Regions from separate parts of the Nonomuraea sp. NPDC049400 genome, predicted to be linked through region 2. Evidence: riboswitches for the same ligand, from Rfam matches in the RefSeq annotation. Region 2 holds a riboswitch; each other region holds the start of a gene.

Region 1 (7,200 bases), on a different contig from region 2:
AGCCCAGTCGTTGCGCTCCGGCGGCTGGAAGTAGTTGGCCGCGCACCACTCGGCCGAGGCAGGCCGGAAGTCGCCCTCGGCCAGGTCGTCGAGCGTGCCCAGCAGCCCGCTGCCCTCGAACACCAGGTTGATCATCTCGGCGCTCACGCCGAAGTCGCTCAGCACCAGCGACGGCACGCCCAGCGCGATCGCCTCCAGCGCCGCCGTCGAGCTCACCGTGACGAACCCGGCCGCCCGCGCGAGCTGGTCGTGCATCGAACCCGCCTGGAAGGAGAGCCGCCCCGGCTCCCCCATCTCCCGCCACAGCCGCTGGTAGTGGTGGCGCTCGTTGTGCGTCTGCCGCTCATCCTCCAGCGCGCGCAGCTTGACGACCACGTCCAGCTCGGGGCGGAGCCGGGCCAGCTCGGCCAGCCCGAGCAGGATGCGTTCCCGTTCCTCCCGCTCACGCGGCACCTTGGCCTGAGTGGCGAACACGACCCGGTTCCCGCCCCCTGCGACCGTCTGCGAGCGCAGGAACGGCAGCCTGGCCAGGCCCACCGCCCCTCCCCCGCCGAGCCTGGCGGCGATCTCGGAGAACTCGGCCACCTCCCGCTCGCTGTGGACCACGAACAGGTCGCATCCGCTGCGGAACAGCCACGCCTTCTCCGTCGCGGGCACCGAGATGCCGGGCAGCCCGCTGACGAACACCGGCCGCGGCCGCAACCCGTCGAACACGTCGGCCACCAGCACGTCCACGACCGGCCCTGTGCAGGCCACCAGCACCACGTCCGGCTGCGTGCGCTCGGCCAGCCGCCGCACGGACCGGGCCGACAGCACCGGCGGCGGCTCGGCGCCGCCGCCCACGGCGGCGGCGATCTGCTCGGGCGACGGCGCGATCGGCGTGCGCACCACGACCAGGTCCGCGGTGCCTCCCCCGGGCAGGTCGCCGAGCAGGCAGGCCGCCCACTTCAGGTACGAGTCGGAGTCGGCGACCGCCAACACTTTCAACCGGACACTCCCGTCAGATGCGAGCGAAGGGCGGGGGCCGCCCTGCTGGTCCACCAGTCGTCGGGGACCGCCACCGGCTCGACGGCGACACCGCGCGGGCTGAGCAGCACCCGCAGCGAGGCGATCGCGGTCGAGGGGAGGCTGAGCACGCGCTGGCCGGCGTCCAGGCCCCGCAGCGTCAGCTCGGCGGGCGCGCCGCCGTCGTGGACCGTGATCCCCGGGCGTTCCCGGATCAGCGCGACGTCGACGGGGTCCTCGCGGCGGTGCGGATAGTACGCCAGCGGCTCGCGCGCGGCCAGGTCCGTCAGCCAGCGCAGGTAGTGGTCGCGATGCACCAGGCCGTTCCTGACCAGCGAGGTGCCGAGGACGACCGTGCGCTCCGCGGGCACCTCGGCGCTGGGCGGCTGGGCCCGCAGCCAGGCGAACTGGTGGCGTACCAGGTCGATTCCGGCCCGCCGTACCGCGTCCTCCAGGGGTTTGTCGACGGGCAGGGCGGTGAAGACCGACACGTCGCTCAGGCGCAGCCGCAGCGCGGCCGCCAGGCCGAGCGCGGCGCGCAGCCTGGTCGGCTGGGTCCTGGCCCGCAGCAGCGGCCGGTACGGCCCCGCGGCCAGCAGCTCGAGCAGCCGGAGGGTGGCCAGGCCATCGTCCACGATCACGATGCGGCCGGGACGCGAGGTCAGCCAGCGCAGCTGCACCCTGCCGGAGAAGGCGTCGCCGACGGCCTGCACGCGCCTGGGCATGCGTTCGCGCGGCTCGGCCAGCTCCAGGCCGTCGGGCAGCCCGAGAGACCTCAGCTCCCGGCGCGTGGCCTTCAGCGGCCGAAGGCCCGAGCGCGGCACGACGACCGTCCGGGGGCCCAGCAGCCCTGCGTAGTGGGCCTCGACGGCGCACAGCATCTGGAGCGGGGACTCCACCCAGGCCGACGCCTGTTCGACCACTCCTGCTCCTCCCAGCCGGGTGATGGCCCGTTCACGACCGCTTCAAGCTAGCCCCGCCGCCTTAAGCCCCCAGAAACGCGACGTGAACAATGGGCAGTATGAACTCGCTCTTGCTCAACACCGACGGCGTGCACATCCCGCAGCTCGGCTACGGGGTCTGGCAGGTCCCCGCCGAAGAGGCCGCGCAGGCCGTCACGACCGCGCTGAAGGCCGGCTACCGGCACGTCGACACCGCCTCCGCGTACGGCAACGAGGAGGGCGTCGGCCAGGCCGTGCGCGAATCGGAGCTGCCGCGCAGGAAGGTCTTCGTCACCACCAAGCTGTGGAACGCCGACCACGGACGCGCCGAGGCGGCCTTCGAGGAGTCCCTGGCCCGGCTCGGCCTCGACTACATCGACCTTTTCCTCATCCACTGGCCGGTGCCGCAGCAGGACAAGTACGTGCAGGCGTGGAGGGCGATGGAAAAGATCTACCGTGACGGGCGGGCCAAGGCCATCGGCACCTCCAACTTCACGATCGCCACCCTGACCCGGCTGATGAACGAGACCGACATCGTCCCGTCGATCAACCAGATCGAGCTCCACCCGTACCTGCAGCAGCGCGAGATGCGCGCCTTCCACGAGGCCAACGGCATCCTCACCGAGGCGTGGAGCCCGCTGGGCCAGGGCCAGGGGCTGCTGGACGACCCGGCGCTGGCCGTGCTGTCCGGCAAGTACGGCAAGACGCCCGCGCAGATCGTGCTCCGCTGGCACCTGCAGCTCGGCAACGTCGTCATCCCCAAGTCCGTGACCCCGTCGCGGATCGCCGAGAACATCGCCGTTTTCGACTTCATCCTCGATCCCGAGGACATGGCCGCCATCGGCGCGCTGAACAGGGGCCGGCGCTTCGGCCCCGATCCCGACACGTTCAACATGACGTGATTCGTCTACGATCTCCCACGTGCGGGATTTTGCGTGGGGCATCGCGGCGACAGGCGGTATAGCGCGGACCGTGGGAGCGGCCATCGTGGCCGAGCCCGGGATGCGGGTGGCCGCCGTCGGGTCCAGGGACTTAGGCCGGGCGCAGGCGCTGGCCGCCACGTTGGGCGCGGAGTCGGCGTACGGCTCCTATGAGCAGATGTGCGCCGATCCGGCCGTGGACGCCGTCTACGTCGCGACGCCGCACGCCCAGCATCTGCAGGTGGCCGAGGCCGCCATCGCCGCGGGCAAGGCCGTGCTGTGCGAGAAGCCGCTGGCCGCCACCGTGGACGACGCGGAGAAGATGGTACGGCTGGCACGTGAGGCAGGCGTGTTCCTCATGGAGGCCATGTGGATGCGCTTCAACCCCCTCATCCAGAAGATCGCGGCCGACGAGCGCTTCGGCGACATCCGCTCCGTGCAAGCCACTTTCGGCTTTGCCAAACCTTACGATCCGGTCCACCGGCTGTGGGCGCCGGAGCTCGGCGGCGGGGCCCTGCTCGACCTCGGGATCTATCCGTTCGGCCTGGCTCAGCTGCTCCTCGGCATGCCCTCTGACCTGCGGATCACCGGCTCCCTCGCGCCCAACGGCGTGGACGCGGAGGCGGGCGGGATCTTGCTCTACCCCGGCGGCAGGCGGGCTCTCGTAGAAACCTCGTTGCTCGGGAATTACCCGAACCATGCCTGTGTTGTAGGTACTCAGATGCGGGCGGACATCCAGGCACCGTTCTGGGCGCCGCAGCGGATTCTGCTCTCCGGGCCCTCCATGGAGCCGGAGGAGCATGTGCTCGATCCGGCGGACAACGGTTACGCCGGGGAGCTCCGCGAAGTCCGCGCCGCAACGGCCGAAGGCAGGACCGAAAGCTCGGTCATGCCGCTTGATGAGTCCCTCGCCATGATGGGGCTCCTGGCCGCGGCCCGGGGGCAACTCGCCTAGCTGGGTCGTTACAGATTTGTAGCCTCTTGCCTTATGCATTACATTTGAGGCATTCTTGAGACATTCGTCCGGTTTGTCCGGCAATGTCCGACCATCGCGACACACATCACAGGACCGTCCTGTGACCGCTGAATCCGCCTCCGGGCGGAACCGGGGACCCACGTCCTAATGGGGTGAATCGGCACTTCGGTGCCGTAGGGCAGCTTCCACGCCCGAATCCGTCAGCTAACCCGGTAAGCGGCATGGAAGCAAGGAGTAACCGCCTCGATGGCCAAGTTCCGCTTTACCGCTGCCACGAAGACCAACATCGCCCGCGCCGTGCTCGGCGCGTCCGTCCTGGCCTCCGGGCTCGGCGCCCACATGGGCACGGCCGCCGCCACAGAGCAGCAGCCGGCCACCGCGGCCACGCAAGACGACCACGCCAAGTCCAGGGAGACCAAGGTCAACGTCACCGCCTCCCAGGTCCTGGACCTCGCCAAGGCCCAGGTCGGCATCTCCGAGAACGCCTACGGCGGCGGCACCAAGTTCCAGAAGTGGTACGCCAACTCGCCGCGCGCCGCGGAGACCATCGCCCGTGACGGCGGCAAGCGCGCCGACTACATCAACGCCCCGTGGTGTGCGATGTTCATCTCCTGGGTCGGCGAGCAGACCGGCGCCCGCCCGCAGATCGGCTGGGACGCCTGGACCGTCGCCCACGCCAAGTGGTTCCAGGCCAACCACCGCTTCGGCACCGAGGCCAAGCCCGGCGCCGTCGTGTTCTTCTCCTTCAAGGGCAGCAAGAGTCTCGACGACATCGAGCACGTCGGGTTCGTCGAGAAGGACAACGGCGACGGCACCATCTCGACCGTCGAGGGCAACACCGGCAACGGCAAGGTCGAGGAGCGCGTCCGTCCGAAGTCCCAGGTCGTCGGCTACGGCTACCCGGAGTACGCCGGCTGACCCCGTTTCACCACACGAGCGCGCGTCCCCTCCGGGGGCGCGCGCTCTTCGCATCCCGCCATCCTCCGGGGGAAGGGGGTTGGGGCAGCCACGCGCGAACCTCGCCAAGGAGCCGGCCATGAGACCCAGCCCCCGCCCGGGAGCCGAGACCGCGGGGCGCCCGTGAGTGGCGGGCTCCGGTGGGTCGCCGACGGGCTGTTCCCCCGCGGCGGGAACCCGCACGGCGTCCTGCCCGCCCTGCTGATCCTCCTGGCCCTCGTCACCGGCCTCGTGGACGCCATCAGCTTCCTCGGTCTGGGCCGCGTCTTCGTGGGCAACATGACCGGCAACATCGTCTTCCTCGGCTTCGCCCTGGCCGGAGACCAGGAGCTGTCGACATGGGCCTCCCTCCTGGCCCTCGCGGCGTTCGGGGCGGGCGCCTGGACCGCCGGGCGTGTGACCAGACGGACGAGCGAAGCCCGGCGCGCGTTCGCCGCCGCCACCGCCGCACATGCCCTGCTGGTCGCCGCCGCCCTCACCGTGGCCCTGGTGGCAGGACACGATCACACCGGTGCAAGGGCGGCGCTCATCGGGCTGCTCGCGTACGGCATGGGCCTGCAGAACGCGTCCGTACGCGCGCTGGCGGTCCCCGACCTGGTCACCAACGTCCTCACCACCACCCTCACGGGCCTGGCCGCCGACACCCCGGGCCGGGCGGCCCTGCGCAGGTCCGCGTCGGTCGTGGCGATGTTCCTCGGCGCCCTCACCGGCGCCGCACTCCACCTGCACGTCGGCCCCGCACTGCCGCTGGCCGCCGCCCTGACCCTCCTGGCGGTCGTCGCCGTCGTGGCCCGCAGGCGCGCCCGCCGCACGAGCTGAGCCGGCGGGATTTACGAGAGGAAGAAGTCCGCCAGAGCCCGCGCGACCCCTGCCGGGTCGTTCTCCATCGGGATGTGGCCCGCCCCGGGAATGCGCACGAGCGTGCAGTTCGGGATCTCCGCGACGAAGCGCTCGGCGTACCGGACCTCCTGGAACGGGTCATCCGCACCCCACACCAGCAGCTTCGGCGTCTCATCCGCCTTCAGCGCGGGGACGAGGTCCAGCGTGTAGCGGCTGTCGGCCGCGCCCGCCAGAGCCATCCACGACCGGCCCACCCGCAGGTCACGCCACGGATCCAGGTAATCGGCCAGCTCCGCCTCGGAGGCGGGCCGGCCCAGCGCGATCGTGACGGCCTTGCGGCGCGCGGCCAGCAACTCCTCCACGGTCGTGGCCGCCACCATGGCGGGATCCCGGTAACGGGCCACGCTGGACACCGGCCACGAGTCGTACGTGACCGAATTGACCAGAGCCAGCCGCGCCACCTCCGACTCGACCAGCAGGTGCTGCGCGACGGCGCCCCCGATGTCGTGCCCCGCCACCAGCAGCGGCGCCCGCGCACCCACCGCGGCCGCGAACCGCCCCGCCCACGCCGCCAGCGCGGGCACCGCCGCCGTCTCCGCCGTGAGCTCCCCCTCGGAACGCCCCAGCCCCGGCAGATCGACCGCCACCGGCCGCAAACCCGCCGCCGCCAGATCGTCGATCACCGGCTCCCAGACCCGGCTCCAATACGTGCCGTGCAGCAGCAACACCACCGGGCCCCGCTCGCCCGCCGTCAGATAACTGGCCATCCGGCCGTCGACCTCGACCGTCATTCGCTTGGACATGCCATAACCATGATGTTCTGCCACCCTCACGGTCAAATACCAACTAAGGTATGCCGGTATGACATTGGCGCAGCTCCGGGTGCTCGTCGCGGTCGCCGAGCACGGCGGCTTCACCGCCGCCGCCGATTACACCGGCATGTCCCAGCCCGCCGTCAGCCGCGCCATCGCCACCCTGGAGCGCGAGCTCGGCGCCGCCCTGTTCGTACGCCACCGCGACGGCATCGCCCTCACCGAGGCCGGCCAGGCAGCGCTCGCCCGGGCCCGCGAGACCCTGCGCCACTTCGACCTCATCCGCGCCGACGTGGCCGCCGCCGCCGGCCAGATCACCGGCGAGCTGCGCCTGGCCAGCCTCCCCAGCGCCACCGGCACGCTCATCGCCAGGCTCCTGCGCGCCTTCACCGACCGCTACCCCCAGGTACGGGTCCGCCTGTTCGAGGGGGTGGACGACGACATCCGCGAATGGCTGCACCGCGGCGCCGCCGAGGTGGGCGTGGTCACCCTCCCCGCCCCCGGCCTGCACACCGTCCACCTCAGCACCCACGACATGGTCGCCGTGCTGCCCGCCGGCCACCCCCTGACCACCCGCCCGGCCATCACCCTCGCCGACCTGGCCGGTCGGCCGTTCATCCTCACCACCGCGGGCTGCCGCCCGCTGATCATGGGAGCGGCGCTGGCCGCCCAGGTCCGGCTCGACATCGCCTTCGAGGCCAGCGGCCCCGCCGCCATCCTGGAGATGGTGGCCGCGGGGCTGGGCGTCA
Region 2 (7,200 bases):
GCCTTCCTGATGCTGGTGGCCCTGGGCTGGTTGCTGCCGCTCATCCTGGCCGTCTACGCGTCGCTGCGCCCGTACGAGGAGACCGCTCGCCTGGGGTACTTCTCGCTGCCCAAACACGTCAGCTCGACTACTACGGGCAGGCGTAGTTGTTCACGGCGTTCGTCATCGCGCGGCTGCGCGTTCCCGGGCGGAAGGCGCTGCTGATCGTGTTCACCGCCGGAAACCTGCCGCCGCAGGTCCTCATCACCCTCCACACCCTCGTGACGCTGGTGGCCACCAAGGGCTAGAGGAGAGTGTGGAAGCGGGCGGCCACGTGGTCCCACGCCCATTCGCGGGCGATCCAGTCGCGCCCGCCCGCGCCCATCTTGCGGGCCTTCTCGGGGTCGCTCAGCAGCTCGACGATCGCCTGGGCGACCTCGCCCGCGTCCTCGCCGTCCACGACCAGCCCCGTCTCGCCGGGCCGCACGGCGTCGGGCGCGCCGCCGGACGCGCCCGCCACCACCGGCAGCCCGGTGGCGGACGCCTCCAGGAACACGATCCCGAGCCCCTCCACGTCCACCCCCTTCCACCGGGTACGGCACGGCATCGCGAACACGTCGGCGGCGGCGTAGTAGCCGGGCAGGCCCGCGGCGGGCACCGTGCCGGTGAACCTGATCGACTCCTGCCCGCCCGCCAGCCGTTCCAGTGTCCTGCGGTGGGGGCCGCCGCCCACGAGCAGCAGCACCGCGTCCGGCACCGCCCGCAGCACCTCGGGCCAGGCCCTGATGAGCTGGTCCTGGCCCTTCCTCGGCACCAGCCGCGACACGCAGACGACCACCGGCCTGCTGTCGAGGCCCAGCTCGGCCTTCGGGGCGTCGGGGCGGAACTGGGTGACGTCCACGCCGGGCGCGAGCCGTACCAGCTTGTCGGGGGGGATGGCGGCGACCAGGCGCCGGCGCGTGTACTCGCCCAGGTAAGTGACCACGTCGGCGTGCGCGCCGATCCTGCGCAGCGCCGCGCGGAAGCCCGGCGCGCTCGCCCACGACGCCTCGTGGCCGTGCGTGAGCATCACCACGCGCCGCGCGCCCGCCGCGCGCAGGCGCGGCGCGAGCAGGCCGAGCGGCGCCGCCGCGCCGAACACCACGGTCTGCGCGCCGTGCTCGGCCACCAGCCGCGCCGCCCGGCGCGCGACGGCGGGGGTCGGCAACATGAGCCGCGTCGGATGCCGCACGATCGGGTACGGCTGGCGCTCGTCGAACTCCTCGCAGCCCGGCCAGGCGGGCGCGTAGACGGCCACGCCCGGCGTTCGCAGGGCGAGGCCGTGCACGAACGACTGGATGCCGCCGGGCCTGGGCGGGAAGTCGTTCGTGACGATGAGCACCTTGGGCACGCCGTCGGTCGCGGCATCGGTCACGGCACGTGTCACTGCACTGGTACGCCGTTCAGCTTGGCCCATGCGCGGGCCATGGCGATGCGCTCTGGGCTGGAGGGATGGGAGGCATAGAGCACATATTCCACCGCATCCGGCGACAAGTCGGAAACGTTGGTGACGGCGAGGCGCTTCTGCATCGCGACGAACGTGGCCGGATCGTGCGTCAGGTCGAGCGCGTGCAGGTCGGCCCTGGCCTCGATGTGGCGGCTGACCAGGTTTTGAGCGGGGCCCATGAGCAGTGAGCCGATGGTCATCAGGCCCATGATCGCGCCGACCGCGCGCGGGTCGCCGATCGACGTGACGCCGGCGCGGCGGCGTACCGGGTCGAACACCAGGAACAGCAGGATGGCGCCCAGAGCGGCGCCCAGAGCGCCGATGAACGTGCCGTAGAGGACGTCGTTGTGCTTGGCGTGGCCCAGCTCGTGCGCCACGACCAGCTCGACCTCCGGCTGCGGGGCCTTGAGCAGCGTGTCGTAGACGACGATCCTGCGCGTGGCGCCGAAGCCGGACACGTACGCGTTGAGCGCCGTCGTCCGGCGCGAGGCGTCGGCGACCAGCACGTCCTCGACGGGCACGCCGTCGCGCTGCGCCATGGCGAGCAGGCTCGTGCGGAGTTGACCCTGCCGCATGGGCGTGAAGTCGTTGAACAGCGGCTCGAACACCACCGGATAGATGAACGACACCGCCAGCGTCAGCACGAACGCCCCGACGGCGGCGGGGATCCACCAGCGCCTGAACCTGCGGGCCAGCGCCACGAGCACGAGCAGCATGAGGCAGAGCAGGAACGCCTCGACGCCGATGTTCTTCAGCCGGTCGCCGGTCCAGGACCCCCAGTCCTGGGTGGACAGTCCGTAGTCGCGCAGCAGCGTCTCGAACCAGATGCCGAGCGGCAGCTTGACCAGCTCGACGATGGCGGTGATGACGACGACGCCGAGCACCACCCGTACCCACCAGGGGCCCTTGAGCCAGCCCACCGCCCTCGCGCCGAACGGGGTGGCCACGAGCAGCCCGGCGAGGACGAGTGTGAGCGCCAGCGACAGGTAGCTCGGCACGGTGGTGGCCGCGTCGAACGCCTTGCTTCTGGCGATCTGCGCGGCGGTGAAGTCGCGCGCGGGGTCTGGCGGACCGGAGGCCAGGATGCGCCAAGGGGTGCTGAAGGCGGCCACGGCCAGAATGATCAGGCCGAGCAGCACGGCCGCCGCCCCCGCCTGCCGCCTCAGCCGCCGCTCATCCGCGGCTTCGCGCGGTCCGTCCCCGTTCACGGACACACCCTCCCCATACCCCTCATCTGCCGCCGCCCCCTGTCCGGCGCTTACCCCCTCGACGTCGTCCGTATCTCGCTGTTCGCCCATCAGCCTCCCCCTCACGCGAGCTGGTCTCGCACGTAGTCGCGCCACCGTGCGGTCAGCGTGGCCGCGGAGAGCCCCAGCGCGGCGAGTGCCTGGTCGACGCCGACTGCCCGGGCATCACGGTAGAGCCTCACCAGGGTCTCCTCACCGAACCGGTCAGCGAGGAAGCGACACGCGAGCCAGGCTTCCTGATACGCCCGCGCGAGCCGCAGGGGATCCCGCCCGTCGGCCGCGAAAGCGGCAGATCCGGGCAACTCACCCGGCAGACGGCCGGACCGCACCTCGGCGGCGAGCTCGGCGGCGGCGGTCCTCACGGGGAGCCCGGAGTCGCGGTATCCGACGTAGTCGGCGAACCCCTCGTAGAGCCAGACGGGCAGGCGGTCGGTGCCCGCCGCGACGTGGGTGAGCTCATGGGCCAGTACGACGTCCTTGCCGGTGGAGTTCAGCTTGGCGAAGAACTCGGGGACGATGATCACCCGGCCGCCGTCGGCCATCGCGGCCAGCCCGTCAACCCGCCCCACCCCGGCCAGCCGGGCCGCTTCCGCGGCGGAGCCGGGAACGACGATCAGCGGTCGTACTGGCCGGCCGAGCACGTCCGAGACCCGCTGCCCGGCCACGTCGGCTCTGCGTGCGAGTTCGCGGAGCTCACCGGGTGGGGTGTGGTGGCCGACGACGGCGGACCGCGCGCCGCGGACGACGACCGCGTCGTCACGCCACAGGTGGCGGGCCTCCGGCGGGAGGGCCGGCGAATCGGGGGTGGGGGCGCTGGCGGGGGCGACGGCGAGGAGCACGATGGAGACCACCGCGACCCGCCGACTCACCCACCTGGACACGATGCCCGATCGTAGTCGCCCCACAAGGGCCACATCCGCCGCTTACGTGTGCGCCGACGCGGCGGGACGAGCCCCGCCCGAACCAGCCGACGCAGCAGGACGAGCCCCGCCCGAACCAAAGGGTTCGGGCGGGGCTTGGTCACAGGCCGGGACGGACCGCGCCCACGAAGGACGCCTTACGCCATCCGCCCAGCTTGTCGATGCGCACCCGTTCGCCTGTCCGCGGCGAGTGGATCATCTTGCCCTTGCCGACGTACATGCCCACGTGGCCGAGCCCGTTGAAGAACAGCAGGTCGCCGGGCTGGAGGTGCCGCCAGGAGACCTTCTTCCTGATGCGGGCGAACTGGCTGCTCGCCACGCGCGGGAGCTTCACCCCGGCCTTCTTCCAGGCGTACTGGACGAGGCCGGAGCAGTCGAACGAACCAGGACCTGTGCCTCCGTACCGGTACGGGTCACCGATCTGGTTCTTGGCGGCTGAGACAGCCTTGCGGGCCTTGGACTTCTGCCGGGCCACCTTGACCGCCCTCAGCGTTGCGGCCTTGGCCGACGTCGAGGTCTGGGCGGTCGTGGCCGCCTTGGCCGTCGAGACCGACGTGCTGGTGGCCGCCTGAGCCGTTGGGGCATGGAGGACCAGACCTCCGGCCGTCACGGTCATCGTGAGCGCTACGCCGCTCATGGCAAAGCGGGACAGACGGGGGTTATGCAGGGAGGTAGACAGGATTTCTCCTTGACTCTTCCACGAATGCCTACCGGGTTAGCTGACGGATTCGGGCCTGGAAGTAGCCCTACGGCGCGGTCTACGCGCCGATTCACCCCTGATCCCTGGGAACTGGGATCGCTGGGTCCCCGGCTCCGTGCCTCCTGGCTGCACGGACTCGGCAGGCCACCGCCCGATCAAGAGGTTGATACGGGGATATGGGGCGGTGACCAGCGGATCTTTATCTGTCTCACATCGGTAGGGACCGATGCGGGTTCGCGGAGGACATGGCTCGTTCACCGCGACGTCGCCAGAAGCTACGCCGAACCGTCAAGAATCGGCAAAGCGAGACATGGGCTGTAAAGATCAGATAAAGGGGTCTGTAAGAGTGGAAATCGCTGCTGGAGCGCCAGGCTCTGTTATCGAAATGTGACACTGCTCACACTTCTTTTCGCAGGCGTTTGTCAGATCGCGATTGTCGCCTTTTTCACATTTGCCCCGCCGCAGCCATCTACTATGGTGCATAGAAGAAAGCGTGCGCGATCGTTCAGCCACTCACCGTTTGAGGACCGGGAAGCGCGCCTACGGGCGGACGACGCCCACGATGGGGCCGCCGTAGGAGGAGAGCTTGACGACTTTGACCACGTCGCCGGTTTGGGGCGCGTGGACGATGTCCCCGTTGCCGGCGTAAATGACGACGTGGCCCAGGCTCGAGGTGAAGATGAGGTCCCCGGGCTGGAGATCGTTCAAATCGACCCTGCGGTTGGCCCCCCACGCCCACTGCTGCCACGTCGTACGCGGCAACGACACGCCGCCGGCGCGCCATGCCGCCTGGGTAAGGCCCGAGCAGTCATAGCCTCGTGGACCGGTCCCGCCGTAGATGTACGGCTTGCCCACCTGGGCGTAGGCGAAGCGCAGGACGGCGGCGGCGTTGCCGGAGGCGGGGCCGCTGTACTTGATGCCGACGCTGTTCGGGTTGCCGGGATTGTAGGCGCCCAGTCGCCTCAGCAGCTTCTTCTGCTGGGCGATCAGCTTCAGGATCTCCGCGCGTTCCTTCTCGACGCCGTCCCGCTCCTTGTCCGCGACCTCCAGCGCCTCCTCCGCCTTGTCGCGCTCGGCCTTCAGCCCGCGGTTCTCACGGTCGAACGCGGCCAGCTTCTCCGCCCGCTCCTTCGACAGCTGCCCGGTCAGCGTCAGCGCCGTCAGCAGGGCCTCGGGGTTGTCCGTGCCGATCAGCCCGGGCAAGGAGGTCAGGTCGGTGCCGAGTTTGTAGCTGTTGACGGCCATGCCGATCACCTCGGCCCGCAGGTCCGCGACGGTCGCCAGCTTGCGCTTGTAGCTGTCGTTCAGCTTGGTGTAGGAGCTCTTGGCCTTCTTGTACCGCTCATTGGCCGTGTTGAACTGTTCGACGACCTTGTCGGCCTTGTCGTTGAGCTTCTCGAGCTTGGCCTTGGCCTGCCGGAGTGTGGGTTTGGGATCAGCGAGGGCAGGGCCTATCGGGGACAGGAGCAGCCCGAACGCGAGACCCGCGGCCACCGGCATCCTGCCAAACCTCACTGTGTCGCCTCCCAGGGATGATATCTGGGGCGAAATAGTACAGAAGTGGCGGGTGAGGCATCCCCTAAACGTGGCAAATCGTGATGGAGCGCCAACCCAGCCGGTCCGTAATCTAGGCCCGCCCCAGCCTGCGCAGCAGCAAGCCAGACGGAACGGGTCTGGCTCCCATCCGCCTGACGGACTCGGCCACCTCGCGGTCCGACGACACCACGGCGATGGCCCGGCCGGGCGGCTCGGCGCGGACGAGCTGGCGGATCAGGTCGTCGGCGATCTCCCCTGGGTCGCTGAACAGCACCCGCACCCCGCGCGGCGCCACCACCTGCACGGGGGCGTTGAGCTCCGCCCCGTCGAACACCACGGTCACCTCGACCCTGGTCTGCGCCACCAGCCCGCCGAGCCCGGTCATCAGCCGGTTGCGCTGGTCGGCGAGGGTGAGGGTGCCGTAGCCGGTCTTGGTGACGTTGTAGCCGTCGATGATCAGATGGACCTGCGGCAGGGCCAGGAGCTGGTCGAGCAGCTGCGGGTCGTCGTCGGCGAGGGCGCGTGCGGGCACGCCGCGCACGCCGGGCCGCTCGCCGGTGATCGCGGCGACCGAGTCGGCGGGCCGGGTGATCGTCGTGGGCAGAGCCAGCTCCCTGCGCAGCCCGGCGGAGGCGTCCTGCAGCGCGTCGAGCAGCACCCTGATGCGGGCGTCCTCGATGCTCCTGCCCTCGCGGGCCGCCCGGCGCGAGGCCTCGAGCTGCTTCTCCACGTCCGCCAGGCGCTCGCGCAGCCGCCGCAGCTCGGACTCGCCCGCGACGGAGGAGGCCGAGGCGGCCGCCCTGGCCTCCTCAGCCGCGTGCTCCATCTCCTCGGCGTGATGGACCGCGGCCTTGGCCCGCTCGCGGGCGTCGTGCAGCTTGCGCCGCAGGTCGGAGTTCTCCGCGCGGGCCACCCTGATCTGCTCGCGCAGCCGGTCGGACTCCTCCTTGGCGGCGCTCTTCTGCGCGGCGAGCTGCTCACGCAGCCGGGTGACCGCCTCCTCGCGCTCCGACCCCTCGGCCGCCACCGCCGACTGCTCCAGGTCGGTGCGGGCGACCTCGATCATCTCGGCCCAGCCGGGCGGCCTGGTGAGGTACGCGGCCGCGGCCACGAGCACGGGGTCGGCGGCGGGCGGCACGTTTCCCTCGGCCAGCGAGGCGACCAGCTCGGGCCAGCCGGCGGCCACCGATTCGGCCACCAGCTCGCGGAACTTCTTGTCGTTCTCGAGCTGCGCCGCGATGGGCGCGCTGCCGAGCTTGGCCCGCTTGCGGGGGTCGAATTTGGCGATACCGCGCAGCGGCGGAGGCACGGAGGCAGCGGGCATCGTCCCGA
Region 3 (7,200 bases), on a different contig from region 2:
AGTCGGTGACGCTGGCGCACACCACGTGCGCGCCGATCTCGATCATCCGGCGCTCGCTGCGCGCGTCCGCCACCCTGGCCATGAGGATCGGCGCCCCGGAGGCCGCGAACTGCGGCAGGCGGGCGCGGACCAGGCGGTGCAGGTCGCGTACGACGTCCTCGGCCGCCGACATGTGCACCTTCACGTGCAGCATGATCCCGGGAGCCCCGGACGCCGTACGCGCCTCGGAGATCCAGACGTGGTGCACGAGCGGGAAGTCCATGAGCAGCTGTCCGATGGCCTGCCGCAGCGCGGGCAGGATCGGATGGGTGCACCGCCGGTAGCCGGGGTCCACCTGCTGCATGGGCCCCGACAGGTGCGGCCGGGGCGCGGGCACCCACGGCAGCGTCGGCGCGTGCGGCGTCGGGGGCGCCGCCTGGGCCAGCGCGGCACCGCGTGACACGGTCGCCATCGCACCCGTCGCGTACGCGGCCGGCACCGCCCCTGACAGGACGGGCGTCGGCCCCGTGCGCGTCGAGGTGAGGAAGCGCTGGAGATCGTCGATGGGCACAGCCGCGGCGGCTGGTCCGGCCGCGTCGATCACGATCTCCCGCACGCCGGTGACGCGCTGGATGTCCAGGATGGTGTCGGCGTCGCACGCCGATAGGGAATGACTACCGCGGTGCCTGGCGTAGGTGGCGGCGCTGGTGTAACCGAGGAGAACCCGGTCACCGGCCTGCGTCGTCCCGAGGACGACTGAGCGATCTGGTCGCACCGCCACCAGGACTCCACCGTCGGCGACAGCGCTCAGCAGGCGATGCGGGGTGCCATGCTGTGCGAGCACGTCGGCAAGCGCAGGATTCCCGATGCTCATAAGACGAACCCTAGGTACTCGGCCACGGCTTATCAGGCTAATGGCGAATAAATCTCCCGATCAAGACAAAGATGTATGCGGAGTGGATGAGTTTGTCGCCTGAGGGTACGGCGGGCCGCGTTCAGCGGACCGCCGCAGGTAGCGGACTATGCACCTAGGCGGGGCCGGTCTCACATGGTGGGGCCTCTCGTGAACACGTTCACAAGCGACGGATAGACTCTGTGGGACAGCCGGGGGACCCCGTGTCCCCCCAAGCCCGCCGTGCCGTTAAGGATCCACACCAGTGAACAAGCCCGTCGTTCTGGTCGCAGAAGAGCTGTCCGAGGCTGGCCTCGCCGTACTCGGGGCTGATTTCGAGGTCCGCCACACCGACGGCGCGGACCGTTCCCAGCTGTTGCCCGCTCTGGCCGGCGTGGACGCCCTGATCGTCCGCTCCGCCACGCAGGTCGACGCCGAGGCCATCGCCGCCGCGCCCAAGCTGCGCGTGGTCGCCCGCGCCGGGGTCGGTCTCGACAACGTCGACGTCGAAGCCGCCACCAAGGCCGGTGTCATGGTCGTCAACGCGCCGACCTCCAACATCACCAGCGCCGCCGAGCAGACCGTCGCCCTCATCCTGGCCAGCGCGCGCAACACGGCCCAGGCTCACGCCGCGCTGAAGAACGGGGAGTGGAAGCGGTCCAAGTACACGGGTGTCGAGCTCGACGAGAAGGTCATCGGCATCCTGGGCCTGGGCAAGATCGGCCAGCTGGTGGCCCAGCGGCTCCAGCCGTTCGGCGTCGAGCTGATCGCTTACGACCCCTACCTGCCGCAGGCCCGCGCCGCGCAGATGGGCGTCAAGCTCCTCAGCCTGGAAGAGGTGCTCAAGCAGGCCGACTTCATCACCGTCCACCTGCCCAAGTCCAAGGAGACCCTCGGTCTCATCGGTGACAGGGAGCTGCACCAGGTCAAGCCGTCGGTGCGCATCATCAACGTCGCCCGCGGCGGCATCGTGGACGAGGGCGCGCTCTACTCGGCGATCAAGGAGGGGCGCGTCGCGGGAGCGGGTCTCGACGTGTTCGCCAAGGAGCCGTGCACCGACAGCCCGCTGTTCGAGCTCGACCAGGTCGTCGTCACGCCGCACCTCGGCGCCTCCACGCACGAGGCCCAGGAGAAGGCCGGCACCCAGGTCGCGCGGAGCGTGAAGCTGGCGCTCGCGGGCGAGTTCGTGCCGGACGCCGTCAACGTCCAGGGCGGCGTGGTGGCCGAGGAGGTCAAGCCGGGGCTGCCGCTGGCCGAGAAGCTCGGCCGCGTGTTCACCGCGCTGGCCGGCGAGGTCGCCACGAAGCTCGACGTCGAGGTGCGCGGCGAGATCGCCTCCGAGGACGTGCGGGTGATCGAGCTGGCCGCGCTCAAGGGCGTGTTCACCGACGTGATCGAGGAGCAGGTCACGTACGTCAACGCGCCGCTGCTGGCCAAGGACCGCGGTCTCACCGTGGAGCTGGTGACCAGCTCGGAGAGCCCCGACTGGCGCAACGTGGTGACCGTGCGCGGCCTGCTCGGCGACGGCCGCCAGGTCTCGGTCTCCGGCACGCTCTCCGGCCCTCGCCAGATCACGAAGATCGTCGAGGTCAACGGCTACGAGATGGAGATCGAGCCGACGTCCCACCTGGCGTTCTTCACCTACACCGACCGTCCCGGCATCGTCGGCGTGGTCGGCCGCCTCCTCGGCGAGCACAGCGTCAACATCGCCTCGATGCAGGTGGCCCGCTCCACCAAGGGCGGCAAGGCGCTCATCGCGCTGACCGTCGACTCGGCGATCCCGGCCGAGGTGATCGACCAGATCGTGAGCGAGATCGGCGCTGAGAGCGGCCGCTCGGTGGATCTGGAGGACTGACCGCCCTTTCCGGCCCTGGGGCCGCCACCCGGATCGTTCCGGGTGGCGGCCCTTTGCGTCTCAGCATGCGAGATAGTAGGACATCCAACGAGATTGCTGAGGTACTGTTACTGGAAATGCGCCAGGTTCTCGTACTTATTACCTGCCGCGGCGGGGCCTGTTAGGGCAGGTCGACGACTCGCCGCGGTGAGTGGCGTTGTGTGTCGGCCAGTAAGTCCCATTCGCCCGGTCCGTGATCCGGACCCTGCGAGAGCAGGCTCGGTCGGATTTGCGCTGTGATGGATCCGCAGCGAAGCGAGGACATCCATCACAGCCCTCCGAACGGGTTCGGCAATGAAACGCAGTCCGACGTCCCTCTGGAACGCTCGCGAAATGAGATGAGTCACATGTACGAGATGTATGCCTGGAACCGTTCGGAAGAGCACGAGGACGAGGCCGCGGAGGCCGTGCAGACCGCCCTGGACCGCCGGGACAACGGCGGGGCTCCTCAGAACTCGAGCCGGTAGAACACCGCCGACCGTTTCACGCCCGGTATCGCCCCGGCGACCCAGGCCGAGATCCGGTGCGGCGGCGACAGGCGGTCGAACCCGCCGATGTCGAACGCGCTCACCGCGCTCACGCAGCGCAGCCTCGGATGGATCGACACCAGCTCGCCGGGGCCGTCGATGCCCCAGTGGAGCGTGGCCCCGGCCTTCCGCACGGGCCTGTTGAGCTTCTGCAGCCGGACGCCGAGCCTGCTCATGGCGTCGAAGACGACCTGCCCGCCGGGGAAGCGGTCCACGATCGCCCGCAGCAGTGCCCGGCCGTCGTGCGGGTGGAGGTAGTAGACCAGACCTTCGGCGACGACCAGCGCGGGAGCGTCGTCCGGGACCTGCTCCAGCCACTTCAGGTCGGTGACCGACGAGCCGATCACGCGGTGGCCCGGCCGCTCGGGGAACAGCCGGCCGCGCAGCTCGACGACCTCGGGATAGTCCACGTCGTACCAGCGGACGGTGGGCGGCGGCGCCAGCCGGTAGAAGCGGGTGTCGAGGCCGCAGCCCAGGTGGAGCACGGTGGCTTCGGGGTGCGTGGCGAGGTACGCGGCGGCCCACCGGTCGATGAAGCGGTCCCTGAGCGCGACGGCGGCGGCCAGGGCGGGGCTCATGCCGGTCTTGCGGAAGTCGAAGTCGATCCTGCCGACCGCTTCGAGGGCCATGTCGTCGCCGAGAATCGGGTGCCGTGATCTCGCGTCGAGCGCGCGTCCGTACAGGGTGGCGAGGAGCGTCGCCTTCTCCTCGGTGAGTTGCACCTTTTCTGGCGCCATGCCTCAACGCTAACGCCGCGCGCGCCGGCGCGAGCGCGCCCAGCAAGGCCGCGTTGTGCGCGCCGCCGCCCCGCGCAGGGGCGACGATCGATGACGACAGCGCCACGGCTACGCCGCCGATGCGCTTGACGAGCTATTTCCCGCGCACAGTGCGGAGACGGGCGCCGTCGTCTCGATGTCGCCTTGCTGACGTGCGGCGCGCCTCCTACACGGTCGCCTTGAGCGTGGCGGGCGCCGGGGCGCTGAGCTGCTCTTTCAGCTTGCCCCAGAGGCGCACACCCTTGGGGTCGGGGCGGACGGCGCCCACGAAGGAGTTCCTGCGCCAGGCGTTCAGGCGCTCCTCCTTGACCACGTCACCCGTGCGCGGCGCGTGGACCATGTAGCCGGGGCGGGAGATCATCCCGACGTGCCCGAGGTTGTGGAAGAAGACCAGATCGCCGGGCTTGAGGTCCTTCCAGGCGATCTTCTTGTCGAACGCGGCGTACTGTTCGCGCGCGGTGCGGGGCAGCTCGATCCCCCCGTGCTGGTACGCCCTGAGCATGAGCCCGGAGCAGTCATATCCGCTCGGGCTGGCGCCGCCCCACACGTACGGGGTGCCGCGCTTGCTCATGGCGAAATTGAGGGCGATCTTCCAGGCGGGCTTCGGCGCCTGCTGTTGCCGGATGCGTTTGATGTCCGCGCCGGTCAGGGTGGTGGGGTCGGTCAGAGTGGTGGGGTCGTCCTTGGGGGCTGCCTGGGCGGGGGTGGCCAGAATGAGCCCGACGGCGCCCGCCGCCAGGGCAATGGCAATGCGAGACAGGGGTCTGTCCTTCCATGCGGCCGGCCGGGTTAGCTGACGGGCTCGGGCCTGGAAGTAGCCCTACGGCATGGGGGTGCCGATTCGCCCCAGGGGGAAAGTGGGTCCCCGGCTCCACGCAACCGCTGCGTGGATTAGGCTCGACGGACTCTAACGAAACGGTCAAAGGATGGCAATAGGGGCAAAACGGACGTCCGGGAAATGAGAACCGAAGTCCGATAGATGAGATGGAGTGTTCGTCAGTCGAGACGACGCGGTAAGGTACGGCTCATGGAGTCGCGTAACATCCGTCTGGCAGTCATCCCCGGTGATGGCATCGGCACCGAGGTCGTGGCCGAGGGCCTCAAGGTCCTGGAGGCAGTGGGCACGAAGATCGAGCCCACGCATTATGACCTCGGCGCCGCACGCTATCACCGCACCGGCGAGACCCTGCCCGACGCGGTGCTGGAGGAGCTGCGCGGCTACGACGCGATCCTGCTCGGCGCCGTGGGCGACCCCAGCGTCCCGCCGGGCATCCTCGAGCGCGACCTGCTGCTCAGGCTGCGCTTCGAGTTCGACCACTACGTCAACCTGCGCCCGGTCAAGCTGTTCCCCGGCGTGGAGACCCCGCTGGCCGACACGCCCGCAGAAGACATCGACATGATCGTCGTCCGTGAGGGCACCGAGGGCCTCTACGCGGGCACCGGCGGCGTCATGCGGCGCGGCACGCCGCACGAGATCGCCACCCAGGAGTCGCTCAACACCGCCCACGGTGTCGAGCGCGTCGTGCGCTACGCCTTCGAGAAGGCCAAGTCGCGCCCCCGCAAGAAGCTGACCCTCGTCCACAAGACCAACGTGCTCACCTACGCCGGCGACCTCTGGCAGCGCACGGTCAACCGCGTGGCGGAGGAGTTCCCCGAGGTCACGACCGACTACTGCCACATCGACGCGGCCTCGATGTTCTTCGTGAGCCAGCCCGAGAGGTTCGACGTGGTCGTCACCGACAACCTGTTCGGTGACATCATCACCGACCTCGGCGCGGCCATCGCCGGCGGCATCGGCCTGGCGGCCAGCGGCAACATCAACCCCGAGCGGACCGCCCCCAGCATGTTCGAGCCGGTGCACGGCAGCGCGCCCGACATCGCCGGCCAGGGCAAGGCCGACCCGACCGCGACCATCCTGTCCGTCGCCATGCTCCTCGACCACCTCGGGCTGCACGCCGAGGCGGCCAAGGTCGAGCAGGCGGTCGCCGACGACATCCTCGAGCGGCTGACCGGCTGGACCGGCCGCACCACTCACGAGATCGGTGACGACATCACCGCGCGAGTATCCGGCTAGGGACCGCCTAGCCCCGCAAGCGCCTGGTGGTCCGCAGAGGACCGCCGGGCGCTTTTTCGCGTCCAAACGGCCTAACCACCCCATCGGCCGCTTGCCATCCCATATAGCGAGACAATAAGAAGTACGGGGCTGCTTGCGAGCAGTGCCACCCGCCACCGCCTATCCGCAGTCTTCTGTAGATTTGGGCAGATTTCGCAGAGAGAAGGACCTCCGTCATGACCATCGCTCAGAAGCTCAGCTTCGACGTGCAGCTATCCGACCACGCTCGCACCGCGGCCGAGCGGGAGCAGGTACTGGCGAACCCCGGTTTCGGGCAGATCTTCACGGATCACATGATCTCGATCGACTACACCGAAGGGCAGGGCTGGCACGACGCCAAGCTCATGCCGTACGGCCCGCTCTCGCTCGACCCGGCCACTTCGGTCTTCCACTATGCGCAGGAGCTGTTCGAGGGGCTCAAGGCGTATCGCCAGGTCAACGGCTCGATCGTGACGTTCCGCCCGTACGCGAACGCCGCCCGTTTCAACCGCTCGGCCGTCCGGATGGCCATGCCGGAGCTGCCCGAGGAGACGTTCGTGGAGTCGCTCGAGCTCCTTGTCGACACCGACAAGGAGTGGGTGCCCACGACCGAGGGCCACAGCCTCTACCTGCGCCCCTTCATGATCGCCACCCAGGCGGGGCTGGGCGTGAACTACCCGTCGAAGTCGTACAAGTACCTGGTCATCGCCTCCCCGGCGGCCTCGTACTTCACGGGTGGCGTCAAGCCGGTCTCGGTGTGGCTGTCCACCGAGTACACGCGTGCCGCCCCCGGCGGCACGGGCTTCGCCAAGTGCGGCGGGAACTACGCTGCCGCCTTCGTGGCGCAGCGGCAGGCGGTGGAGAACGGCTGCGACCAGGTGGTGTGGCTGGACGCCCACGAGCACAAGTACGTCGAGGAGATGGGCGGGATGAACCTGTTCTTCGTCTTCGGCGACAAGCTCGTCACCCCTGCCCTGACCGGCACCCTGCTGCCCGGCATCACCAGGGAGTCGATCCTGGAGCTGGCCGGCGATCTGGGT
Region 4 (7,200 bases), on a different contig from region 2:
CACTCAGATGATCGTGCTCAATGGCGGCTCCAGCTCGGGCAAGTCCGGGATCGTCCGGTGCCTGCAGGCGATCCTGCCGGATCCGTGGCTTGCCGTCGGAGTCGACACCATGGTCGAAGCGCTGCCCGCCTCCATGCGGGGATCGGATGCGGGGATCGAGTTCGCCCCCGACGGCCAGGTGATTGTCGGGCCGGAGTTCCTGGTCTTGGACGCGGCGTGGACGGCGGGGGTCGCCGCGATGGCCCGCGCGGGCGCTCGAGTCATTGTGGATGACGTGTTCCTCGGCGGGGCGGCATCCCAGGAACGGTGGCAGAAGGCTCTTGTCGGGCTGGACGTGCTCTGGGTCGGCGTCAAGTGCGACAGCGCGGTCGCCGCGGGCCGTGAGATCGCCCGGGGCGATCGTGTCGGGGGAATGGCCGCATTGCAGGCAGAGGTGGTCCACGAGGGCGTGGTCTACGACCTGGTGGTGGACACCACGCATACCGAGTCGCTGGTGTGTGCGCAGACCATCGCCGCCCGGGTGCGGCGTTAGGGCCGGCATGACGGGGGCGGCGGCTTCATGATCTCGGCAGGTGGTTCGGCTTATACTCCGGGAATGGTGCCAGCGAAGGTCTGCGGAGTCCCCACCCGGCACGAAGGCGATCCGGATCGGGTGGCCGTCCTGCTTCCTGGCGCGGCCTACGTGCCGGCCCGCCCGCTCCTCCACTTCGCCCGCGCGGTGCTCGCGCACCACGGGTGGACCGTGCAGGAGGTCTGGTGGGAGCCGCCCGCGGGTGGCGCCCTCGCCGAACGTGAGGCGTGGGTCGTCGAGCGGGCGCGCGAGGCCGTGGAGGCGGAGAGCGCCGGTCAGGTGCTGCTGGTGGGCAAGTCGCTCGGCTCGCTCGCCGCACCGTTCGCCGCCGAACGGGGCCTGCCCGCCATCTGGCTCACCCCGTTGCTCACCATGGAGTCCGTCATCGGGGCACTGCGGCGGAGCGAGGCTCCCACGCTGCTGGTCGGCGGGGCGGCCGACAAGGCGTGGGACGGTGAGGTCGCGCGGGGCCTGGGGCACCCGTACCTCGAGGTCCCGGACGCCGACCACGGTATGGAGATCTTCGGGGACCCGGTCGCCTCGGCCCAGGTGCTCACGGATGTGACGGAGGCCATGCACCGGTTCGTGGCGGGGCTGCGCGCGTAGGCATGCGTTGGCGAGCGATCTCCCGCGACGCCCTCGTCGAGGAACTGGCGGAAAGGATCGCCGCGCGGCGGGGATGGGTTCGGGTGGCCGTGGACGGCGCGCCGGCCGCGCGTCCCGAGACGTTGGCCGACGAGCTCGTCGCGCCGCTGCGGCTGCGCGGGAGGCCCGTGCTGCGCGTGTCGGCGGGTGACTTCCTGCGGCCCGCGTCGCTGCGGCTGGAGCACGGCAGGACCGACCCGGACGCCTTCTACGAGGACTGGCTCGACGCCAAGGCGCTCACCAGGGAGGTCCTCGAGCCCCTGGACCCGGGCGGCTCGGGGCAGGTGCTGCCGCGGCTCTGGGACAGCCGCATCGATCGGGCGTACCGGGCGCCGTACCAGGAGTTGCCTCCGGGAGGGGTGCTGATCGTCGACGGGACGCTGCTGCTCGGGCGGGGGCTGGCGTTCGAGGTGAGCGTGCACGTGTGGCTGTCGGTGGGGGCGCTGGAGCGCGCAACGCCCGAGGACGAGCTGTGGCGGCTGCCCGCCTATGAGCGGTACGAGCGGGAGGCACGGCCCCAGCAGGCCGCCGACGTCGTGGTCAGGGCCGATCACCCGGACCGGCTCGCCGTGCGGCTGACGCCGGACGGCGGCGCGTAAGCGGCGCAGACAAAGGAGGGTGGCCGCCGGGAAAGGCGGCCACCCGATCAACGCGCCGTGGGGCGCTTGCCGTGGTTAGCCTTTTTCTTCTTGCGTGCCCTGCCCTTGCGTGCGCGCCTGGCCATAGCTCGCCTCCGATGATCGGCCGGAACCAGAGCGTCTCCCGCCTGCCCTGACCAGCGCAAGCGCACCACGCGAACTAACATTCCCCAACAATTCCGTGTCATAATTTGGTGGAATCTGTTGGAAGGAGCGGGTGTGCTCGCACAGCAGCGTCAGCAGACGATCCTCGAACGCGTGCGCAGCAACGGCGGAGTCCGGGTCGCGGACCTCGTTCGCGAGCTCGGCGTCTCCGACATGACGATTCGCCGCGACCTCGAGGTGCTGGCCGAGCGCGGGCTGCTGGAGAAGGTCCACGGCGGCGCCACCGCCCTCGGTCCGGGCTCGACCGAGGAGCCGGGCTTCACCGCCAAGTCGGCCCGCCAGCAGCAGGAGAAGGAGGCCATCGCGCGGCGCGCGGCCGGCCTCGTCAGGCCGGGCACGGCCGTGGCGCTCTCGGCGGGGACCACCACGTGGGCGCTGGCCCGCCACCTGATCGGCGTACCCGAGCTGACGGTGATCACCAACTCGATCCCCGTCGCCGAGGTCTTCCACCGGAACCCGCGTTCTGACCGCACGGTCGTGCTGACCGGCGGTGTACGCACGCCGTCCGACGCCCTGGTGGGCCCGGTGGCCGTGGCCGCGATCCGCCGCCTGCACGTGGACACGCTCTTCCTCGGCGTGCACGGGATGAGCGTGCGGGCCGGGTTCACCACGCCCAACCTGCTGGAGTCGGAGACCGACAGGGAGCTGGTGGCGGCCGCCACCAAGCTGGTCATCCCCGCCGACCACACCAAGTGGAACACGGTCGGCATCAGCACGATCGCCGAGCTGAGCGAGGCCGACGTGGTCATCAGCGACGCGGGACTGCCCGAGGACGCACGCACGGAGCTGGCCGAACGGGCCGGAGAACTGATCATCGCGGAGGGCTCGCCTTGAAGCGCACCATCACCCACCTGGCCGACGGCCGAGAGCTGATCTACTTCGACCGGCGGGACGACGCCGACAGGAGCGCGATCGACCGGCGCATGCTCGACCCGCGGCCGGTGGCCTCCGAGCTGCGTTACGACCCGCTGACCGAGGAGTGGATCGCGATCGCGGGGCACCGGCAGACGCGCACGTTCCAGCCGACGGGCACGGCGAGCGAGTGCCCGCTGTGCCCGTCGTCGGACACCCGGTCGTCGGAGATCCCGGCGCACGACTACGACGTGGTGGTGTTCGAGAACCGGTTTCCCTCCTTCTCCGGAAATTTCGGGACTTATTCGGAAGTGGGTGGCTTGAGCGAGGTGCGGCCGGGAGCGGGGCGGTGTGAGGTGGTCTGCTTCACCTCTGAGCACTCGTCCTCCTTCTCCCGGCTCTCCACCGACCAGGTGGAGCTGGTCATGGAGGCGTGGGCCGACCGCACGGCCGAGCTGTCCGGGATCGAGGGCGTGGAGCAGGTCTTCTGCTTCGAGAACCGGGGTGAGGAGATCGGCATCACGCTCGCCCACCCGCACGGCCAGATCTACGGCTACCCGTACGTCACGCCCAGGACCAAGCTCCAGCTCGCCGCCGCCAAGCGGTACTCGAAGGGCAACCTGTTCGCCGACGTGCTGGCCGCCGAGCGGGCCGAGGGGACGCGCGTGGTGGCCGCCAACGAGCTGTGGACGGCGTTCGTGCCCGCCGCCGCACGGTGGCCGTACGAGGTGCACATCTACCCGCACCGGCAGGTGCCCGACCTGGCCGCGCTGTCGGAGGCGGAGCGCTCGGCGTTCGCGCCGCTCTACACCTCGGTGCTGCGGGCCTTCGACGACCTGTTCGGCGTCGTGATGCCGTACATCTCGGCCTGGCACCAGGCGCCCGTACGGCAGGACCGTGAGCTCGCGTACCTGCACCTGGAGCTGTTCAGCATCAGGCGGGCGCCGGGCAAGCTCAAGTACCTGGCCGGCTCGGAGTCGGCGATGGGCGCTTTCGTGAACGACGTGCTGCCGGAGGAGGCCGCGCGTATGATTCGATCACAAGTAGATCACTATCAGATTTCTTATTAGGGTCGCATTACTCGTGATCTACCACTAACATCCCTTTTGCACCGGCTGTAACGGCCGTTGCGCGCCTAATCCCGGGCGTGTCGCCCGGGAGCCGGGGACCCACCTAGTTCTGGGGTGAATCCGACCACGTGTCGGTAGGGCACCTCCGCGCCCGAACCCGTCAGCTAACCCGGTCGGCAGAGGGAGAGGAACATCCACGTGGCGGCTGCGTCCCCCGTGCGCCTTGTCATCGGTCTCATCACCGCCGCGGCCGTCGCAGTCCTGCCGGTGACCGCGGCGTCAGCCGCGCCCAAACCGTCGGAGGCCGAGCTCCGCGCCCAGCTCAAGCAGCTCAACAGCAAGGTCGACAAGCTCATCGAGAAGTACAACCTCAAGCGTGTCGAGCTGGCCAAGGCGCGGGAGGCCGCCAAGGTCGCCAAGGACCGCCTGGCCGCCGCGGAGCAGGCGGTGGTGGCGGCCGAGCAGCGGGTCGCCGACATCGCCAGGATGCGCTACCAGAGCCACGACCCCTCGCTGCCCGCCTTCCTGCTGCCCACCAACGGCGGCGCCGTGGCCCTGCTGGAGCAGCTCACGGCCGAGCAGCAGGCCGTCGTGGACGGTGTGGCCAAGGCCCGCGACGAGAAGAAGAAGGCCTCCGACGAGGCCGCCGCGCTCGCCACCCAGATCAGCGCGGACGCCAAGGACGTGGCCGAGCAGCGCGAAGACGCCCAGGACGTCATCAAGGACATCCAGAAGAAGCTCCAGGACCTGGTGCCGTTCGGCCCCGGCCGCAACACGAACGGCAGCTGGGCCCCGGAGCTGCCCACGGGCTCGGACAACATCACGGCCCGCACGCGGCTGATGAAGGCGCAGGTGGAGAAGAACTTCAAGCTGCCGTACGAGGTGGGCTGCTTCCGCTCCGGCTCCAGCGGCGAGCACCCGCTGGGGCGGGCCTGCGACTTCATGATGAGCACCGGCGGGACGACGCCGTCGGCCGTCAACAACGCCCTGGGCGACCGCATCGCGGAGTGGGCACTCAAGAACAAGGACAAGCTCGGGGTCAAGTACGTGATCTGGAAGCAGCGCATCAACATGGGCTCAGGCTGGCGGGCCATGTCGGACCGGGGCAGCATCACCGAGAACCACTACGACCACGTGCACATCTCGATGAACTAGAAATGGGACGAATCGCATCTAATGAGCTATTCGCTCACTTGCAGATGGCGTTTACCCACGGGACCGTCGACCACACCGGTCCAGCTGGCAACGACCTGGCGGAGTTGATCCGTCGACAGCAGGACCTCTTCGCCGCGCGCCATGAGCCAATCGAAGGGTGAGAAGGGTGGCTGTGGAGGGGGCCGCTCATCTGGTTCTGTCGGATGGTGTGGTGCCCTTGCGCCCGGCAGAAGCCGTGTTCGAGGCGATGCTGGCTGGATGGGAGCGGCAACAGCGGGCCCGTCTGCTGGCGACCTCGACGATTCGAACACGGGTGGATCGTGTCCGCCGGTTTGCTCTGTTCACCGGGACGTCGCCCTGGTCAGGGGCTGTGAGGGGACGTCGATCGCCCTCGGGCGCCCTCGGGCGTGGTCAGCGCAGCGCAGCGAACGCGCCGCTGGGCGTCTTGCGCAGCCAGCCCCGCTCGGCCAGCCGTTTCAGCTTGGCCCGCACGCCTCCCACCTGACCCGACTCGAAAGGCAACCCAGCTGCGCGCAGATCGCCTTGCAGATCACCCGACCGTCGGCGGTGCGCACCGCCTCCAGCAGCGCCTGGTAGTCGACGGCAGCTCGTGTGCGCTCGTGGCGCGCTCCCGGTGGGGGATCAGCAGCCCTCGGGGGCGGCTCGGCCACGCGCCGGGCCGGCAGCGCCACCCGGTACATCGGCACCACCTCGATCTCGCCGCCGCCGTCGCCTATGTTCTCGGTGTCGTCATGGGCGGCCTGAGCTGCCCGAACAGGCTCTCCCTGCAGCTCGTCTTCGGCCAGCAGTTGGGCGATCACCTGCTCGGCCTGTTTGGCCAGTTCCGTGCGACGCGCGGTGAGGCGTTCCAGAAGCGACACCGTACCTCTACCGCGGTCATTCACAGACGGCGCAATTCCCGCGCAAAGGATCATCGTGAACGCGATCATCCGGACCGTGACGGATCATGAAACGTGCGTGATCCCTCAGGCAAACGATCATCCGCACTGAACCCCTGGCACCACCAGGAAGAGCACGTCCAGCGGAGCTCACACCAGGCCCTTGACCTGCCACTTCAATAGGGACCAACCCAATCGTGGCGTCTCCGGAAGGGATAGGCAAACTAGCGGACGAACCTGCCGACCCTGTCCAAGGTGTCGGTTGTGAGGTCGGCGGGCCCGAGAGCAAGGACCTCGCCCCGGAACGACCGAACCTCCACGAAGCTCTTCGGCGTCGAGACCGCCAGCCGGCGCAGCAGATTCCCCGCCCCCTCCAGCGTGCCGGTCTTGAACTTGGCCCGTCTCAACGTCTCCCGATCACCCATCCCCTCGAACGGCCCGCTCGCGCTCCGCAGGTCGTAGCGCAGGTCGGTCACCGGTAGGGGAGCGCGATCCCAGGTCGAATTCGGTAGCGAGCCATGTCCTTGGGTCCGCGCCTCGACCCACGTCCCGGTGTCCGCGTCGCCGATCTCGCAGTCGTGGATCGGATACGCGTAGGCGACGCGCCCTTCGTAGACGTTGCTGATCAGCTGCGGCGAGCACAGCAGCGCGTGGCTGAACGGCCCGATCAGCGCGTCCAACGGCAACTTGTGATGCGAACTGCCGTCGAAGGCCAGCTCCCGGCGCGGCACGAGGAAATCCAGGAACGCGCGGACCAGCTCCGGGTCATGGCAGGCCTCCTTTACGGGGAACATCAGGCCCCTGCGCCCGTCGTCCGTCAGTACGGCATAGCGCCAGAAGCGCCCGATCCCCAGTCGCACGGGCATGACGTACACGCTGTCGTAGGCATCGAGCGGCTCGTAGCCGGAATCCAGGATGTCGAGAAGCGAGCCTACGTGCCCCGGAGCCGGTGCGGGGGCAGGCTCGGGCTCGGGTGTCACGACCTCGACGTAGCCCTCGCGCCGCTTCTCGTCGATCTTCTTGTTGAAGTGACGTACGGCATGCGCCTCGTCGTCGAGGGTCATGCTCGTCCCCCGCAGGGTGCCACCCGCCATCCCCCACGCCATGTGACAGCGGATGCCTTCGCGCTCGATCTGCCAGAGCCGTACAACACCGTCGGAGCGCTTCTCGAAACTGCGTAGTCCTGACATATCGGGATCTTCTCA

The links. A riboswitch is a leader RNA that binds a small molecule or an ion and turns the genes downstream of it on or off. The one in region 2 is predicted to bind cyclic di-AMP.
Region 1: another riboswitch for cyclic di-AMP. It lies ahead of ACIBVN_RS48740 (CHAP domain-containing protein); the one in region 2 lies ahead of ACIBVN_RS11565 (C40 family peptidase).
Region 3: another riboswitch for cyclic di-AMP. It lies ahead of ACIBVN_RS36160 (C40 family peptidase); the one in region 2 lies ahead of ACIBVN_RS11565 (C40 family peptidase).
Region 4: another riboswitch for cyclic di-AMP. It lies ahead of ACIBVN_RS13700 (coiled-coil domain-containing protein); the one in region 2 lies ahead of ACIBVN_RS11565 (C40 family peptidase).

What each region holds. Positions count from the first base shown of each region.
Region 1 is NZ_JBITMP010000052.1:48,585-55,784, reverse strand. It holds gene ACIBVN_RS48760 (DUF6716 putative glycosyltransferase) at 1-981, opposite strand, end outside; gene ACIBVN_RS48755 (hypothetical protein) at 984-1,928, opposite strand; gene ACIBVN_RS48750 (aldo/keto reductase) at 2,027-2,848, shown strand; gene ACIBVN_RS48745 (Gfo/Idh/MocA family protein) at 2,868-3,821, shown strand; cyclic di-AMP (ydaO/yuaA leader) riboswitch at 3,938-4,076, shown strand; gene ACIBVN_RS48740 (CHAP domain-containing protein) at 4,089-4,760, shown strand; gene ACIBVN_RS48735 (YoaK family protein) at 4,923-5,618, shown strand; gene ACIBVN_RS48730 (alpha/beta fold hydrolase) at 5,630-6,442, opposite strand; gene ACIBVN_RS48725 (LysR family transcriptional regulator) at 6,501-7,200, shown strand, end outside.
Region 2 is NZ_JBITMP010000006.1:327,482-334,681, forward strand. It holds gene ACIBVN_RS11545 (hypothetical protein) at 147-287, shown strand; gene ACIBVN_RS11550 (glycosyltransferase family 4 protein) at 284-1,369, opposite strand; gene ACIBVN_RS11555 (M48 family metallopeptidase) at 1,402-2,673, opposite strand; gene ACIBVN_RS11560 (hypothetical protein) at 2,775-3,593, opposite strand; gene ACIBVN_RS11565 (C40 family peptidase) at 3,733-4,269, opposite strand; cyclic di-AMP (ydaO/yuaA leader) riboswitch at 4,322-4,484, opposite strand; gene ACIBVN_RS11570 (NlpC/P60 family protein) at 4,873-5,832, opposite strand; gene ACIBVN_RS11575 (NYN domain-containing protein) at 5,960-7,200, opposite strand, start outside.
Region 3 is NZ_JBITMP010000028.1:138,428-145,627, forward strand. It holds gene ACIBVN_RS36145 (hypothetical protein) at 1-853, opposite strand, end outside; gene serA (phosphoglycerate dehydrogenase) at 1,137-2,726, shown strand; gene ACIBVN_RS36155 (class I SAM-dependent methyltransferase) at 3,214-4,029, opposite strand; gene ACIBVN_RS36160 (C40 family peptidase) at 4,235-4,639, opposite strand; cyclic di-AMP (ydaO/yuaA leader) riboswitch at 4,832-4,976, opposite strand; gene ACIBVN_RS36165 (3-isopropylmalate dehydrogenase) at 5,096-6,142, shown strand; gene ACIBVN_RS36170 (branched-chain amino acid aminotransferase) at 6,358-7,200, shown strand, end outside.
Region 4 is NZ_JBITMP010000008.1:12,252-19,451, reverse strand. It holds gene cpt (chloramphenicol phosphotransferase CPT) at 1-532, shown strand, start outside; gene ACIBVN_RS13725 (hypothetical protein) at 596-1,177, shown strand; gene ACIBVN_RS13720 (uridine kinase) at 1,180-1,815, shown strand; gene ACIBVN_RS13715 (50S ribosomal protein bL37) at 1,863-1,940, opposite strand; gene ACIBVN_RS13710 (DeoR/GlpR family DNA-binding transcription regulator) at 2,074-2,853, shown strand; gene galT (galactose-1-phosphate uridylyltransferase) at 2,850-3,941, shown strand; cyclic di-AMP (ydaO/yuaA leader) riboswitch at 3,994-4,134, shown strand; gene ACIBVN_RS13700 (coiled-coil domain-containing protein) at 4,140-5,096, shown strand; gene ACIBVN_RS13695 (hypothetical protein) at 5,573-6,046, opposite strand; gene ACIBVN_RS13690 (WGR domain-containing protein) at 6,220-7,185, opposite strand.